2 regions of the Hydrogenophaga sp. PBL-H3 genome follow, and region 2 is predicted to be linked to the other one. Evidence: predicted binding sites of a transcription regulator. Region 2 holds the regulator's gene; the other holds the start of a gene.
The links. The regulator FNR, encoded in region 2, switches genes on or off when oxygen is low (the NO sensors DNR and NnrR bind a similar motif). The targets are predictions, from matches to a motif close to TTGATNNNNATCAA.
Positions count from the first base shown of each region.

Region 1: a site for FNR is predicted at 5,604-5,617, ahead of F9Z44_RS18460 (OmpW/AlkL family protein). Genes of this name have one in related genera too.

Region 1 is NZ_CP044972.1:3,941,053-3,948,860, reverse strand. Features, by position in the region: gene F9Z44_RS18490 (HAD-IIB family hydrolase) at 1-734, opposite strand, end outside; S-adenosyl-L-homocysteine riboswitch at 823-899, shown strand; gene ahcY (adenosylhomocysteinase) at 962-2,395, shown strand; gene F9Z44_RS18480 (TlyA family RNA methyltransferase) at 2,401-3,168, shown strand; gene metF (methylenetetrahydrofolate reductase [NAD(P)H]) at 3,211-4,041, shown strand; gene F9Z44_RS18470 (septal ring lytic transglycosylase RlpA family protein) at 4,038-4,454, shown strand; gene F9Z44_RS18465 (Bug family tripartite tricarboxylate transporter substrate binding protein) at 4,581-5,561, shown strand; gene F9Z44_RS18460 (OmpW/AlkL family protein) at 5,734-6,333, shown strand; gene F9Z44_RS18455 (2Fe-2S iron-sulfur cluster-binding protein) at 6,343-7,455, opposite strand; gene paaD (1,2-phenylacetyl-CoA epoxidase subunit PaaD) at 7,460-7,808, opposite strand, start outside.
Region 2 is NZ_CP044972.1:2,686,229-2,694,036, reverse strand. Features, by position in the region: gene ccoG (cytochrome c oxidase accessory protein CcoG) at 1-741, shown strand, start outside; gene F9Z44_RS12375 (nitrogen fixation protein FixH) at 778-1,065, shown strand; gene F9Z44_RS12370 (hypothetical protein) at 1,094-1,324, shown strand; gene fnr (fumarate/nitrate reduction transcriptional regulator Fnr) at 1,784-2,503, opposite strand; gene hemN (oxygen-independent coproporphyrinogen III oxidase) at 2,654-4,033, shown strand; gene F9Z44_RS12355 (sulfite exporter TauE/SafE family protein) at 4,053-4,724, shown strand; gene F9Z44_RS12350 (DMT family transporter) at 4,726-5,607, opposite strand; gene aceA (isocitrate lyase) at 5,992-7,323, shown strand; gene F9Z44_RS12340 (MBL fold metallo-hydrolase) at 7,456-7,808, opposite strand, start outside.

The sequences.
Region 1 (7,808 bases), 1.3 Mb from region 2:
GGGTGGTGGCTGAGCGCGGCCCAGAAGCGCGCCACGTTGGCCACGCCCACGCTGTGCGGGAAGTGGCCGAACATGCGCGCGTCGTTGGTGGAGTCGCCCACGTAGACCCAGCGGTCGAGTTCGGTATCCAGGTCGCGGCCCAGGCGCGTGCGCACGATCCAGCGCGCGCCGGCCAGCTTGTCGTGATCGCCGATCCAGCCGTTGATGTGGATCGAGCTCACGGTGGCGTTGAGGCCATCGCGGCGCATCAGCGCCACCACCTGCGCGATCTCGGCTTCGTTCAGGTGCGCGAACTCGCTGTGGTCGATGGCGATGTCGGTTTCGCGCCCGGGGCTGTCGGTGGCCAGCCGGGTTTGCGGCAGTTCGCGCAGCACGCGCTGTGCCGTGGCCTGCAGGCGGGCGAAGTTGGTGGTTCGGGTGGCGGCGTCTTGAAGGTAGTCCCGGCGGAGCCGGCCGTCGTCGCTGCGCCACAGCGCCACGGCGCCGTTTTCCGCCACGATCGCGTCCACCGGCCAGGCCAGTGCAAAGGCCTCGCTCCAGCCGGCCGGCCGGCCGGTGATGGCCAGCACCGGCAGGCCAGCGGCGCGCAGGCGGTGCAAGGCGTCCAGCGCATCGGGCGTGATGGCACCGTTGGTCGTCAATGTGTCGTCGATGTCGGTCAACACCCCATGGATGCGCGCGCGCGCCGCGGCGGGCCACAGGACGAGCGGGGAGGGCGTGGGGAGGGTCGGCATGGGGCCGGGAGTGTCGCACAGGCGTGTAGCAGGTCCGGGTTTGAGTCCCTACAAACACCCACCCGCAGGCTTGCTGGGCTAAAATCCCGCATCCGAGGAGCGTTGCAGCGTCCCCATTTGCGGGGCGTGAGGCTCGGACCATCCATGCAACGACGCTCATCCACATCCGTGCGATGAGCTTTTTTTCGCCCGCTGATGTGGTTTATCCATCCTTACTGGAGCGAACCATGAATGCCCGTCTGAACAACCCCACCTTCACCGATTGCGCGATCGCCGACATCACCCTGGCCGATTGGGGCCGCAAGGAAGTCAAGATCGCCGAGACCGAAATGCCCGGCCTGATGGCCATCCGCGAAGAGTTCGCCAAGGCGCAGCCGCTCAAGGGTGCGCGCATCACCGGCAGCATCCACATGACGATCCAGACCGCCGTGCTGGTCGAAACCCTGCAAGCCCTGGGCGCCAGCGTGCGCTGGGCCTCGTGCAACATCTTCTCCACGCAAGACCACGCCGCCGCCGCACTGGTGGCCAACGGCACGCCGGTGTTCGCACACAAGGGCGAGTCGCTGGACGAGTACTGGGACTTCACCCACCGCATCTTTGAATTCGGCGCCGCCGGCACCGAAGGCGAAGGCCCCAACATGATCCTGGACGACGGCGGCGACGCCACCCTGCTCATGCACCTGGGCCAGCGCGCCGAGAAGGACGCCTCCGTCCTGAACAATCCACAGAGCGAAGAAGAGATCTGCCTGTTCAACGCCATCAAGGCCAAGCTCTCCGAAGACAAGACCTGGTACACCCGCAAGGCGGCGCAGATCATCGGCGTGACCGAAGAGACCACCACCGGCGTGCTGCGCCTGAACGAGATGTCGGCCAAGGGAACACTGCAGTTCCGCGCCATCAACGTCAACGACAGCGTGACCAAGAGCAAGTTCGACAACCTGTACGGCTGCCGCGAGTCGCTGGTCGACTCCATCAAGCGCGCCACCGACGTGATGATCGCCGGCAAGGTCTGCGTGGTCGCTGGTTACGGTGACGTGGGCAAGGGCTCGGCCCAGGCCCTGCGCGCCCTCAGCGCCCAGGTCTGGGTGACCGAGATCGACCCCATCAACGCCCTGCAGGCCGCAATGGAAGGCTTCAAGGTCGTGACCATGGAATACGCAGCCGACAAGTGCGACATCTTTGTGTCCGCCACTGGCAACAAGAACGTGATCCGTTACGAGCACATGGCCGCCATGAAAGACGAAGCCATCGTCTGCAACATCGGTCACTTCGACAACGAGATCGACGTGGCCTCGCTCGAAAAGTGTGTGTGGGACGAGATCAAACCCCAGGTCGACCACATCACCTTCCCCGACGGCAAGAAGATCACCCTGCTGGCCAAGGGCCGCCTGGTGAACCTGGGTTGCGCCACTGGCCACCCCAGCTTCGTGATGTCGTCGAGCTTCGCCAACCAGACCATTGCGCAGATCGAGCTGTTCACCAAGCAGGACCAGTACGAAGCCGGCAAGGTCTACGTGCTGCCCAAGCACCTGGATGAGAAGGTCGCGCGTCTGCACCTGAAGAAAGTCGGCGCCATGCTGACCGAACTGAGCGACGAGCAGGCGGCCTACATCGGCGTCTCCAAGCAAGGTCCGTACAAGGCCAACACCTACCGCTACTGATCCGCATGCGGGCAGACCAACTGCTCGTCGAGCGCGGGCTGGCGGCTTCCAAGTCGCAAGCGCAACGGCTGATTGCATCGGGTGTGCGCTGGCGGCTGCCGCCGGGCGACTGGAAAACCGTCTCGAAGAACGGCGAAGAGCTGCGCGAGACGGTGGAGTTGCAAGCGGTGGACAACGCCGAGACGCGTTTTGTCTCGCGCGGTGGCCTCAAGCTCGACGGTGCGCTGCAACGCGTGGCGCTTGACGTGCGTGGCCTGCGCTGCCTCGACGTGGGGCAGAGCAGCGGTGGTTTCACCGACTGCCTGCTGCAGCGCGGCGCACAGCAGGTGGTGGGCGTGGACGTGGGCCAGGGCCAGCTGCATCCGCGCCTGCGCGCTGACGCGCGGGTGGTGTGTATCGAGCGCTGCAATGCGCGTGATCTCACCGTTGAGGCCTTGATGGATGCGGGCGGCTCAGCTGCCGCCGCACCGTTCGACCTGATCGTGGGCGACCTGTCCTTCATCTCGCAGACGCTGGTGTGGCCAGCGCTCGTCCCCTTGCTCACAGCGGGTGGGCATGTGCTCATGCTGGTCAAGCCGCAGTTTGAACTGCAGCCCGAGCACATCGGCAAGGGCGGCCTCGTGAAGAGCGAAGCGAGCTACCCGCTGGTGCGTGAGCGCATCGAGCAGGTGGTCCAAGACAGCGGCCTGGCGCTGCTGGACTACTTCGAGAGCCCGATCACCGGGGGTGACGGCAATCGCGAATTTCTGGTGTTCGCCCGCCTGCCGGCCTGAAGCTGGAGGCGGCGCCGGACCCGCACATTTCTGGAGAACCCCATGGGTCTGCCCGTGAGTTTTGAATTTTTTCCACCCAAGACACCCGAGGGTGTGGAGAAGCTGCGCGCGGTGCGCCAGCAGCTGTATGCGTTGAGGCCCGAGTTCTGCTCGGTGACCTACGGCGCGGGTGGCTCCACGCAAGAAGGCACCTTCAACACGGTGCGCGACATCCTCGCCGAATCGGTGCCGGCGGCCTCGCACTTCTCGTGCATCGGTGCCACCAAGGCCTCGGTGCGGGAGCAGCTCGCCACGCTCAAGGCCATGGGCGTGAAGCGCCTGGTGGCCCTGCGCGGTGATCTGCCCAGCGGTTATGGCGCGGGTGGCGAGTTCCACTACGCGAGCGACCTGGTGGCCTTCATCCGCGCGGAGACCGGCGACGATTTCCATATCGAGGTGGCCGCGTATCCGGAGGTGCACCCGCAGGCGAAGTCGCCCGAGTCGGATCTGCAGGCCTACGCGACCAAGGTGCGCGCGGGCGCGCATTCGGCCATCACCCAGTACTTCTTCAACAGCGACGCCTACTTCCGCTTTGTGGACGACGCCTACAAGCTGGGCGCCGACGTGCCGGTGGTGCCCGGCATCATGCCCATCACCAGCTCCACGCAGCTCATGCGTTTTTCGGACGCTAGCGGCGCCGAGATCCCGCGCTGGATCCGGCTGCGCCTGCAGGCCTTTGGCGACGACACGGCGTCCATCAAGGCCTTCGGCCTGGACGTGGTGACCGACCTGTGCGACCAGCTGCGCAACGGCGGCGTGCCGGCGCTGCACTTCTACACCATGAACCAGAGCGCGGCCACGCTGGAAATCGCGAAGCGCCTGCAGCTGTCATGAGTTTCAAGTCCGCGTTCACGCTCGCCCTGGCCACTGTGTTGTGGCTGGGCGGCTGTGCGACGCGTGCGCCCTCGCAGCCCGACCCGGTTGAGGGGGACGAGCCAGCCGCGGTACTGGAAGAGCGCGAGATCGAGCGGGGCCAGGCCTCGTGGTACGGCGATCCCTTTCATGGGCGGCGCACCGCCAGCGGCGAGATCTTCAACATGCACGATCTCACCGCCGCCCACAAGACGCTGCCCTTCGGCACGCGCTTGCGGGTGCGCAACCTCGCGACCGGGCAAGACGTGTTGCTGCGCATCAACGACCGTGGTCCCCACGTGAGGGGTCGCATCATCGACCTGAGCCGCGCTGCCGCGGCGCAGGTCGGCCTGCTGGGCAGCGGCACGGCGACGGTGGTGCTGCTGGCCGAATGAGTGCCTCGCGGCCCGCCGGATGCTCATGGACGAACTTCGCCCGGTGATGACCGGGCTGGAACTGGTAGCCTCCAACTGGGCGAGATGGCAGCGATCAGGCTGCACGCCCTCACATCAGGAGCCCGTATGCATTCCCCTGCTTCATTGAACCGCCGCACCGTGTTGATGGCCGTCGCGGCCACCGTGGCCGCGCCCGCGCTGAGGGCCCAGACACTGCCCCGCACCATCCGGCTGGTGGTGCCGTTCCCGCCCGGCGGCTCGCCCGACATCCTGGCCCGGGCCTTGCAGCCCCGGCTGGCCGCCGCGCTCGGTGTGAACGTGGTGATCGACAACAAACCGGGTGCCGGGGGTTCACTGGGCGCCACGGACGTGGCGCGCTCGGCGCCCAATGGCGCCACGCTGCTCATGGGCCACACCGGCACGCTGGCCGTCAACCCCGCCATCTACCCCGGCCTGGCCTACGACCCGCAGAAGAGCTTCGCCCCGATCGCCTGGGTGGCCCGTGTGCCCAACGTGCTGGTGATCAACGCATCGCTGCCCATCACCTCGTTGAAGCAACTCATCGAGCGCGCCAAAGCGCAGCCCGGCCAGCTCACGCACGCTTCGGGCGGCAATGGCAGCGCCGCCCACATCGCCTTTGAATACCTCAAGCAGCGCGCGGGCATGTTCATGCTGCACATCCCCTACCGCGGCACGGCGCCCTCGATCACCGACGTGATCGGTGGTCGCGTCGACTGCACCTTCACCGGCGCGCCAGCCGTCCTGCCGCACGTGCAGGGTGGCCGCCTGCGTGCGCTGGCGGTGTCGAGCCCGCAGCGCCTGCCCGCCCTGCCCAACGTGCCCACGGTGGCCGAGAGCGGTTACCCCGGCTTCGAGGCCGATCAGTGGTACGGCATCGTCGGCCCCGCCGGCATGCCACCCGACCTGGTGGCGCGGCTCAACGCAGAGATCAACGCGGCGCTGGTCCACCCCGAGGTGCTGGAGCCGCTCACGCGCGAAGGCGCCACACCCATGCCGTCGAAGCCGCAGGACTTTGCCGCGCTCATCGCGCGCGAGATTCCGCGCTGGGCCGAGGTGGTGCGCATCGGCAACGTCAAGCCGTCCTGAGTTTTCAATGCGGTCACCGCTCGCCGTGGCCGCCGCCGAAAATTGATCTGCGTCAAACGCCGGTGTGATCGCCGAGGGCGTGGTCGGCCGTATTGATGCAGCGCAATATGTCGCGGGTCGGGGTCTTCTGTAATCGATGTCGGGAATGTTCCCGCTTCGATCACTGAACACCATGAAAAAGACCACTGTGGCTCTCGCCTCCCTCGTGCTGATGGCATCGGGCGCGGCCCTTGCACAAGACTTCAACGCAGGCTCGCTGCTGGTGCGCGCCCGCGCCGTTCATCTGGACAGCGCCAACAAGGACAGCACCGGCCTGGATCTTTCGATCAACAACAAGACGCTGCCCGAAATCGACTTCACGTACTTCTTCAGCCCCAACCTGGCGGCCGAACTGGTGCTGACCGTGCCGCAGAAGCAGCGCGTGTACGCCGGCGCCACCCAGATCGGCAGCTTGAAGCACCTGCCGCCCACGCTCACCTTGCAGTACCACTTCAACCACAGCAACGGCATCAAGCCCTACCTGGGCGCCGGTCTGAACTACACGCGCTTCAGCTCGGTGGATCTGCTCGGTGGTGGCGCGGACCTCAAGCGCAACAGCTATGGTCTGGCCTTGCAGGCCGGCGTTGATGTGCCGCTGTCCAAGAACCTGTACCTGAACGTCGACGTGAAGAAGGTCTACATCAAGACCGACGTGATCGCCGCTGGAAGCAACATCGGCACCTTCAAGGTGGACCCGATTCTCCTGGGCGTGGGTCTGGGCTGGCGCTTCTGAGGCGGCGCTTCAGCGCTCGTCGAAGCTGATCACGAGCGCATCGCTCGTGGGTCGCGCCTGGCAGCTCAACACGAAACCCTTGTCGGTTTCCCAGGGCTCCAGCGTGTAGTTTTTCTCCATCGCCACCGAACCCTCCATCACCTTGGCGCGGCAGGTGCAGCACACGCCGCCGCGACACGACCAGGGCAGGTCCAGGCCTGCGCTGAGGGCCACGTCGAGCACCCGCTCGTCGCGGTTCATGCGCAGCGCGTGCGGCTTGCCGTCGAGCAGCACGGTGAGCGCGACGTCACCGTCGGTGCGCACGGCCGCATCGGCATGGCCGAGCACCACCGCCTTGCGCGCTTCGGCCGGCAGGGCTTGCAGCGTGGGCGAGGTGAAGCGCTCGGTGTGCACCCGGTCGGGCCGCACGCCGGCGTCGAGCAGTGCTTGTTCGGTGGCGTCGATCATGGCCTCAGGCCCGCAGATGAACACCTCGTCCATGCTGGCCACGGGCAGCAGCGTGGCGATGAGCGCGCGCACCTTGTCGCCGTCGATGCGACCTTCGAGCAACGGCACCTCCTGTGCCTGGCGCGAGAGGATGTGGATCAGCGTGAGTCGGTCGGCATACCTGTCCTTCAGGTCCTGCAGCGCTTCGTTGAACATCACGCTGTCCATGCGCCGGTTGCCATAGACCAGGGTGAACTTGGCCTGAGGTGATTCTTCGAGCGTGCTGGCCATGAGCGAGAGGATGGGCGTGATGCCTGAGCCAGCCGCAAAGCCCACGCGGTGCAGTGCACGCGGCTTGTGCACGGTGAAGCGGCCGTCGGGTGGCATTACCTTGAGCGTGTCGCCGGCGCGCAGTTCGCTGGCCGCCCAGTTGGAAAACACACCACCGTCCACCGGCCGGATGCCCAGCGTGAGTTCGCCCCGCTGCGTGAGCAGGCTGCGCGGGCTGCTGATGGAGTAACTGCGCCGCACGTCTTGCCCGCCAATGGTGGCGCGCAAGGTGAGGAACTGGCCCGGCTCGAAAGCGAACGCCGTGCGCTGCTCGGCCGGTATGGCCAGGGTGATGGCCACGGCGCCGGCAGCTTCGGGGCTGATGCGGGCGATGGGCAGCTCGTGGAAGCGGTGTGCGGTGCTCATGGCATCAATAGGGTTTGAAGTAGTCGAAGGGCTCAAGGCAATCGAGGCAGCGGTACATGGACTTGCACGCGGTCGATCCGAACGGCGAGGTTTCGGTGGTGTGGGTCGAGCCGCATTGCGGGCAGGGCACCACCTCGCGTTGCAGGGCCTGGCGTGAAAACTTCAGCACGTTGCCGCCCGCGTTGGCGCTGCTGCCGCACTGCGGTGGCGCAATGCCGTAGGCGCGCAGCTTCTCGCGTGCGGCCTCGCTCATCCAGTCGGTGGTCCAGGCGGGGGCGAGCTGCGTGACCACGCGGGCGCGGATGCCCGCGCTTGCCAGGGTGGCGCGCACATCGTCCTCGATCTGTCCCATG
Region 2 (7,808 bases):
TTCCAGAGCGCAATGTTCGACAAGGACACGATGATCGTGACCTACGACGAGAAGCGCGGCGAGCCGCGTGGTCCTCGCTCGAAAAAGGCCGACCCGGCGGCCCTGGGGCTGGGCTCGTGTGTGGACTGCACCCTGTGCGTGCAGGTCTGCCCGACCGGTATCGACATCCGCAAGGGCCTGCAGTACGAGTGCATCGGCTGCGCGGCCTGCGTCGACGTGTGCGACGACGTGATGGACAAGGTCGGCTACCCGCGTGGCCTCATCAAGTTCTCGACCCAGAACGGCATGGAGCAGGGCTGGAGTACGAAGCAGATGCTGCAGCGCGCCATGCGCCCGCGCGTGCTGGTGTACTCGGCCATCCTGCTGACCATCACCGCGGCGGTGGGTGTGAGCCTGTTCCTGCGCACGCCACTGCGGGTGGACGTGATGCGCGACCGCGGTTCGCTCGCGCGCATGGTGGAGCAGGGCCGCATCGAAAACGTGTACCGCCTGCAGATCATGAACGCCACCGAAAAGACGCAGCGCTACGCCATCACGGTCTCGGGCCTGCCCGGCATCACGCTGGACCCGCTTGCCGAGGTCGAGGTGTTGCCCACCGAAGTGCGATCGGCCGCGGTGCGGGTCCAGATCCCGCCTGGCACCGCCGAAGCCGGTTCTCACCCCATCCGGTTCGAGATCCGTTCCACCGGTGACGAAGTGGCCCGCGTGACCGAGAAGGCCGCCTTCCTCGTGCCGCGCTGAATCGCCCACCCAGATTTGCCTTTTCAGGAGATTGCCATGACTTCATCCAACGCCACGAACACCGCTGCGGCCCCGGCCTGGTGGCGCACGCCTCACATGTGGCTGGTGGTGGGTGCGCCACTGGTGGGTGTGGCGGCCAGCCTGACCGCCGCCTTCTTCGCCATCAACGGTGCCGACCCGGTGCTCAACAAGGCCGACTACCAGCGCGATTTCAAGGCTGCTCATGCGTTGCAGGGCCAGGCCCGCATCGACGCCTTAGCCAAGCTGCAGCCGGCCCACCAGGCGCGCAACAACGCCGCCTCGCCGGTGATCCCGGCCGAGTGATCCACAACGACAACGGGGAGACAAACCCATGTGGGGAAAGCGCCTGATGGGGATCGCATGGCCCGCCTTTCTGGTGGCGGCCGTGCTGGAGATGGTGGTCTTTGCACTCGTGGACCCGAGCGATCTGCACTGGTTCGGCTCGCCGCTGGCGCTTTCGCGCGAGGCGGTCTACACGCTGGCGTTTTTCGTGTTCTGGGCGCTGACGATGGCGTCAAGCGCGCTCACCACGCTGCTGACCCTGCCTTCGTCGGAACTCTGAACGATCCGCCTCAGGAGGGCAGCGACCCGCGCAGCGGCGGAGCGTGGGGGCCTGGGGATCCGGCGCAGGGCCGCCCCAAGCCGGATCAGCCCCCGTGGGGGGCAGCGACCCGCGCAGCGGCGGAGCGTGGGGGCAACGTTTTGCCGCCGGGCCGCCCCAAGGCAAAACAGCCCCCGTGGGGGGCAGCGACCCGCGCAGCGGCGGAGCGTGGGGGCTACGTTTTGCCGCCGGGCCGCCCCAAGGCAAAACAGCCCCCGTGGGGGGCAGCGACCCGCGCAGCGGCGGAGCGTGGGGGCTACGTTTTGCCGCCGGGCCGCCCCAAGGCAAAACAGCCCCCGTGGGGGGCAGCGACCCGCGCAGCGGCGGAGCGTGGGGGCTACGTTTTGCCGCCGGGCCGCCCCAAGGCAAAACAGCCCCCGTGGGGGGCAGCGACCCGCGCAGCGGCGGAGCGTGGGGGCCTTAGATACAGGTCTGCGGGTTGACGATCTGGCGCAGTCCGTCGACGTTCTTGATGTGCACGTAGCGCTGCTTCACCTCAATGATGCCGTCCTCCACGAACTTGGAGAACGTGCGGCTCACCGTCTCCAGCTTCATGCCCAGGTAGCTGCCGATTTCCTCGCGCGTCATGCGCAGCACGAATTCGGACTGTGAGAAGCCGCGAGCGTGCAGGCGCTGCACCAGATTGAGAAGGAAAGCGGCCAGCCGCTCTTCGGCGCGCATGCTGCCCAGCAGCAGCATCACGCCGTGGTCACGCACGATCTCGCGACTCAGGATCTTGTGCACATGGTGCTGCAGCGTGGTGAATTCGCGCGAGAGTTCCTCGACCTGGTCGAACGGCATGATGCAGACCTCGGCGTCTTCCAGCGCGACCGCGTCGCAGGAGTGGTGGTCGCTCACGATGCCGTCCATGCCGATGATCTCGCCCGTCATCTGGAAGCCGGTCACCTGGTCGCGGCCGTCGGCCGTGGTCACGCAGGTCTTGAAGAACCCCGAGCGAACCGCATAGAGCGAGGTGAATTTGTCGCCGACGCTGAACAGCGATTGACCTCGCTTGATCCGCTTGCGGGTGGAGATCACGCGGTCCAGCTTGTCCATCTCGTCAGGGTTCAGACCCATGGGCAGACAGAGCTCGCGCAGGTTGCAGCTGGAACAGGCAACTTTGATGGTGTGGGCGTCCATACGAAATCCGGGAATGTGTGACAGACCACAGCATACCCCCGTGGGGTGTCGGTGCTCCCAAACGGGCAGGGCGCATCTGCCTGTTGATGAAGATCAAGGGCCCCAGGCCTTTCCTGCGGCACAGTGGTTCCATTGATTGGGAGACATCCTGTGAGCCACACCATTTCCGACGATCTGCTGCGCCGGTTCGACATCCCCGGACCACGCTACACCTCGTACCCCACCGCCGACCGCTTCGTTGAAGCCTTCACCGAGCAAGACTACGTTCAGGCGCTCGAGCAGCGAAAAGCGGGATCGATGGCACTGCCGCTATCACTTTACGTGCACATCCCGTTTTGCGAGTCGGTCTGCTACTACTGCGCCTGCAACAAGGTGATCACCAAGCACCACGAGCGCGCGGCCGAATACCTGCGTTACCTCACACGGGAGGTCGAACTGCAGGTAGCCCATTTCGGCCGGGGGCACAACGTCTCGCAGCTGCACCTGGGCGGTGGCACGCCGACCTTCCTGTCGGACGCCGAGCTCGAAGACCTCATGACCATGCTGCGCTCGCACTTCACGCTGGTGCCTGGCGGCGAGTATTCGGTGGAGGTGGATCCGCGCACGGTGAGCGAAGAGCGCCTGCGCAACTTGGCCCGTCTGGGCTTCAACCGCCTGAGCTTCGGTGTGCAGGACTTCGACCCCGCCGTGCAGAAGGCGGTGCACCGCGTGCAACCCGCCGAGCAGGTGTTCGCACTGGTGGACGCCGCGCGCCGTATCGGATTCGAGTCCGTCAACGTCGACCTGATCTATGGCTTGCCGATGCAAACGCCGGAGTCGTTCGCACGCACCCTGACCCAGGTGAATGCGCTTCGCCCCGACCGCATTGCGCTCTACGCCTACGCTCATTTGCCAGCGCGCTTCAAGCCGCAGCGGCGCATCGTCGCCGCCGAACTGCCCAGCGGCAGCGCCAAGCTGGCCATGCTCTCGGCTTCATTGGACGCGTTGCAGGACGCCGGCTACGTTTACGTGGGCATGGACCACTTTGCGCTGCCGACCGACGCGCTGGCCGTGGCCAAGCGGCAGGGCCGGCTGCACCGCAACTTCCAGGGCTACAGCACCCAGCCCGACTGCGATTTGATCGCACTCGGTGTGTCCGCCATCGGGCGTATCGGGGCCACCTACAGCCAGAACGCCAAGACGCTGGAGGAGTACCGCGACATGCTGGACCAGGGCCGCCTGCCGATCGTGCGCGGCCTGGCGCTCACGCGCGACGACCTGCTGCGCCGCGCGGTGATCATGTCGTTGATGTGCCAGGGCGAGCTGCAGTTCGAGTCGATCGAACTTGGGCACCTGATCGATTTCAAGTCTTACTTCGCCCGCGAGCTGGAGCAGCTGCAAGGCTTGGCCGAGCAAGGGCTGGTGCGTCTGGACAAGACCGGTCTGCAGGTGACGGAGGCTGGCTGGTACCTGGTGCGCGCCATTGCCATGGTGTTCGACAAGTACCTGCGGGTCGACCAGGACCGGGCACGCTTCTCCAAGCTCATCTGAGCTGCACTACATTGAGCCCATGCAAACTTCAATGGCGATCACGGCCTTGTTCATGGGCGTGGTGGGTGGCCCCCACTGCGTGGCGATGTGCGGTGCGGCCTGCGCCGGCATCAGCCGCGGCGCCGGGGAGCGCAGCACGCAGGCCCTGTGGACCTTCCAGCTCAGCCGCATGGTTGGTTACGCGTTGTTCGGCGCCTTTGCCGCGGGCTCGGTGCAAGGCTTGGCCTGGCTGGGCACCAACACTGCGGTGATTCGCCCGGTGTGGACCTCGTTTCACGTGGCGGCCTTGCTGCTGGGGGTCACGCTGCTGTGGCGCGCGCGCCAGCCCGCCTGGATCGAGACCATGGGCCAGAACATCTGGCGCAAGGCGCGGCCCGTGCTGATGTCCATGGGCCAGCGCGCCCCGGTGGTGCTGGGCGTGGCCTGGGCGCTCATGCCCTGTGGCCTGCTGTATTCGGCGTTGCTGGTGGCTTCGCTGTCGGCCAACGCGCTGGAGGGCGCGGCCATCATGGCGCTGTTCTCCATCGGTACGTCGATCTCGTTGACTGCCGCTCCATGGCTGCTGCTTCGCCTGAACGGCGCGCGCTCCGGCGCCTGGGGCATTCGCCTGGCCGGCCTGGCGCTGGCGGCCACATCCGGTTGGGCTCTGTGGATGGGCATCACCCAACCCACCGGGCTCTGGTGTCTCTGATTCAGGTTGTCTGGCTGCTGCGGCCCGGCAAGGTGGCGAGCACCAAGCCGAGCAGGGCGATGCCGAAGGCCAGCAACTGAATGGCAGTGAGTCGCTCGCCCATGAACAACACGCCGATGGCCGCCGCGCTCACCGGCAGCATCACCGTGAACACGCCGGCTTGCGAGGCCGGCACGGTTTTGAGGCCAGTCATCCACAGCCACACCGTCCACACGCTGGCCGCCAGCGCGTAGAACACCAGCAGCGTCCAGATCGGCAGGCTCACCGTGCCGAAATCAAACGACCACGCGGCCCACAGCCCGAACGGCGTGACCAACGCAAACCCCCACAAGTTGATGATGGCCGAGATGCGCTTCGGACCCAGACCCTCGGTGAGGCGCTTGCCGATGACCACATAAGAAGCCTCGCACACCACCGCCGCGAACACCAGGAGGTTGCCCAGCAGCGCGCGGCTGATGCCGAAAGGACCGTTGCTGTCCACCGCCGCACCGGTGTCCACTTTCTGCAGCGAGAACAGGCCGATGCCGATGGCCGCGCAGGCGATGCCCGCTGCGCTGCGCCAGCCGATGCGTTCGCGCAGAAAGACCCAGCTCAGCACCGCCACCACTGCCGGGATGGAGGACATCACCACGCCGGCCGCCACAGCCGTGGTCATGCTCACGCCGAACAGCATGCAGATGGAAAACAGGAAGTTGCCGAGGAAGGATTCGAGGAACAACAGCCGACGCGTGTGCGGCGTGATCGGTGGCTCGCCCGGCGGCTTCTTCAACCAACGCAACATGGCCAGCCCGCCAATGCCGAACCGCAGCCAGGCCAGCAGGAAGATGGGAAACACGAGCACCAGCGGCTTGGACAAAGCCACGTAACTGCCCACGAGCGACATGCTCAGTGCAAGGCTGGCGTAGGCCCACCAACGGTTCAGGGGAGGGATGGGGTTCACAGGATCGCTTGATTCAAAAGTGGGCTGGATCATGCCCGAAGGTGCTGCGCCCTTGCTTTTCGGGATGAGGGTTGTCAATTTCTCATTGTGAAATAAAAGAATGTTGCGGTGCGCAAAAATTTCTCAATACAAGAAAGTTGATTCCATATTGAGAAAAAGTACAAAAATGCTGTTGATAAACATAGAGAAAGTTTTTCTCTTATATAAGACATAAGAGCGTCTAAAACTCTTCTATAAGACTTAAAGTCGAGGCGCTGGCTGAGGCCTTGCAAGCGAACTTGCACTACCGAAGCCAACCCTGATCCATCAACCTCACGGAGTATCCCCATGCCTCAATCCCTCACCGAGCAACTGAGCCGCCAGCAGCAAATCGAAGCCCTGGAAAAAGACTGGGCGACCAACCCCCGCTGGAAAGGTGTCAAGCGCGGCTACTCCGCCGCCGACGTCGTGCGTCTGCGCGGCAGCATGCAAATCGAGCACACGCTGGCCAAGCGTGGCGCCGAAAAGCTCTGGGACAAGGTCAATGGCGGCTCCAAAAAGGGCTACGTGAACGCCTTTGGCGCGATCTCCGCAGGCCAGGCCATGCAGCAGGCCAAGGCCGGTCTGGAAGCGGTGTACCTGTCGGGCTGGCAGGTGGCAGCGGACGGCAACACCTCCGAGACCATGTACCCCGACCAGTCGCTCTACGCCTACGACTCGGTGCCCACCATGGTTCGCCGCATCAACAACACCTTCAAGCGCGCCGACGAAATCCAGTGGGGCCGTGGCATCGAGCCGGGCAGTCCTGAGTTCATCGACTACTTCCTGCCGATCGTGGCCGATGCAGAAGCTGGTTTCGGTGGCGTGCTCAACGCCTTCGAACTGATGAAGAACATGATCGCCGCCGGTGCGGCAGGCGTGCACTTCGAAGACCAGCTGGCCGCCGTGAAGAAATGCGGTCACATGGGTGGCAAGGTGCTCGTGCCCACGCAAGAGGCTTGCGAGAAGCTGATCGCCGCGCGCTTCGCCGCCGACGTGATGGGTGTTTCCACCATCGTGCTGGCCCGCACCGACGCCGAAGCCGCCAACCTGATCACCAGCGACCACGACGCCAACGACAAGCCTTTCCTGACCGGCGAGCGTACGCAAGAAGGCTTCTACCGCGTGAAGAACGGCCTGGAGCAGGCCATCAGCCGCGGCATCGCTTACGCCCCCTACGCCGATCTGGTGTGGTGCGAGACCGGCGTGCCCGACATCGGCTTCGCCCGCGAGTTCGCCCAGGCCGTGCAGGCCGCCTGCCCCGGCAAGCTGCTGTCGTACAACTGCTCGCCGTCCTTCAACTGGAAGAAAAACCTCAACGACAAGCAGATCGCATCGTTCCAGGAAGACCTGGCAGCGCTGGGCTACAAGTACCAGTTCATCACGCTGGCCGGCATCCACATCAACTGGTTCAACACCTTCCAGTTCGCCCACGCCTACGCCCGCGGCGAAGGCATGAAGCACTACGTGAACATGGTGCAGGAGCCCGAGTTCGCCGCACGCGACAAGGGCTACACCTTCGTGTCGCACCAGCAGGAAGTGGGCGCCGGTTACTTCGACGACGTGACCACCGTGATCCAGGGCGGCTCGTCCAGCGTGAAAGCCCTGACCGGTTCGACCGAAGAAGAGCAGTTCCACTGACATCCCCGAGTCCGCCCCAGAGCGGTTGGAGGAGACGAGGAAACGCCACCCTTCGGGGTGGCTTTTTTTTATTGGTGCGGAAGTTAGTTTTAAGGGAAAGTGCTCTAAATTGATGTATTACAAGCAATCAAACTACAACTGCTTCGCGTTACCGGTTTGGACGATTCTCCACTCGGAATCAGGTATCGCGCAATCAATTCGACACTGTAATGAGCCCGGGCGGAGATCGACGATAGACATATTCTTGGATTTAAGCATTTTCGCCAATGCACCTGTTCTCTTCACAATAGGCTTGGCGCCGTGAGCCGTGATGAACACACGATTTGTCCGTGCCTTAATACGTTCGATATCTTCAGCCCGAGGCAGCTTACTGCGACTAAATGGCGTAAGAATTGCGAGCGGATCAGGCAGTAGCAAATCTGTCCAAATACTCTGATGCTCAGCGGTTATAGATCCATGATGTGCAACTTTGTAGAGACTTGCCT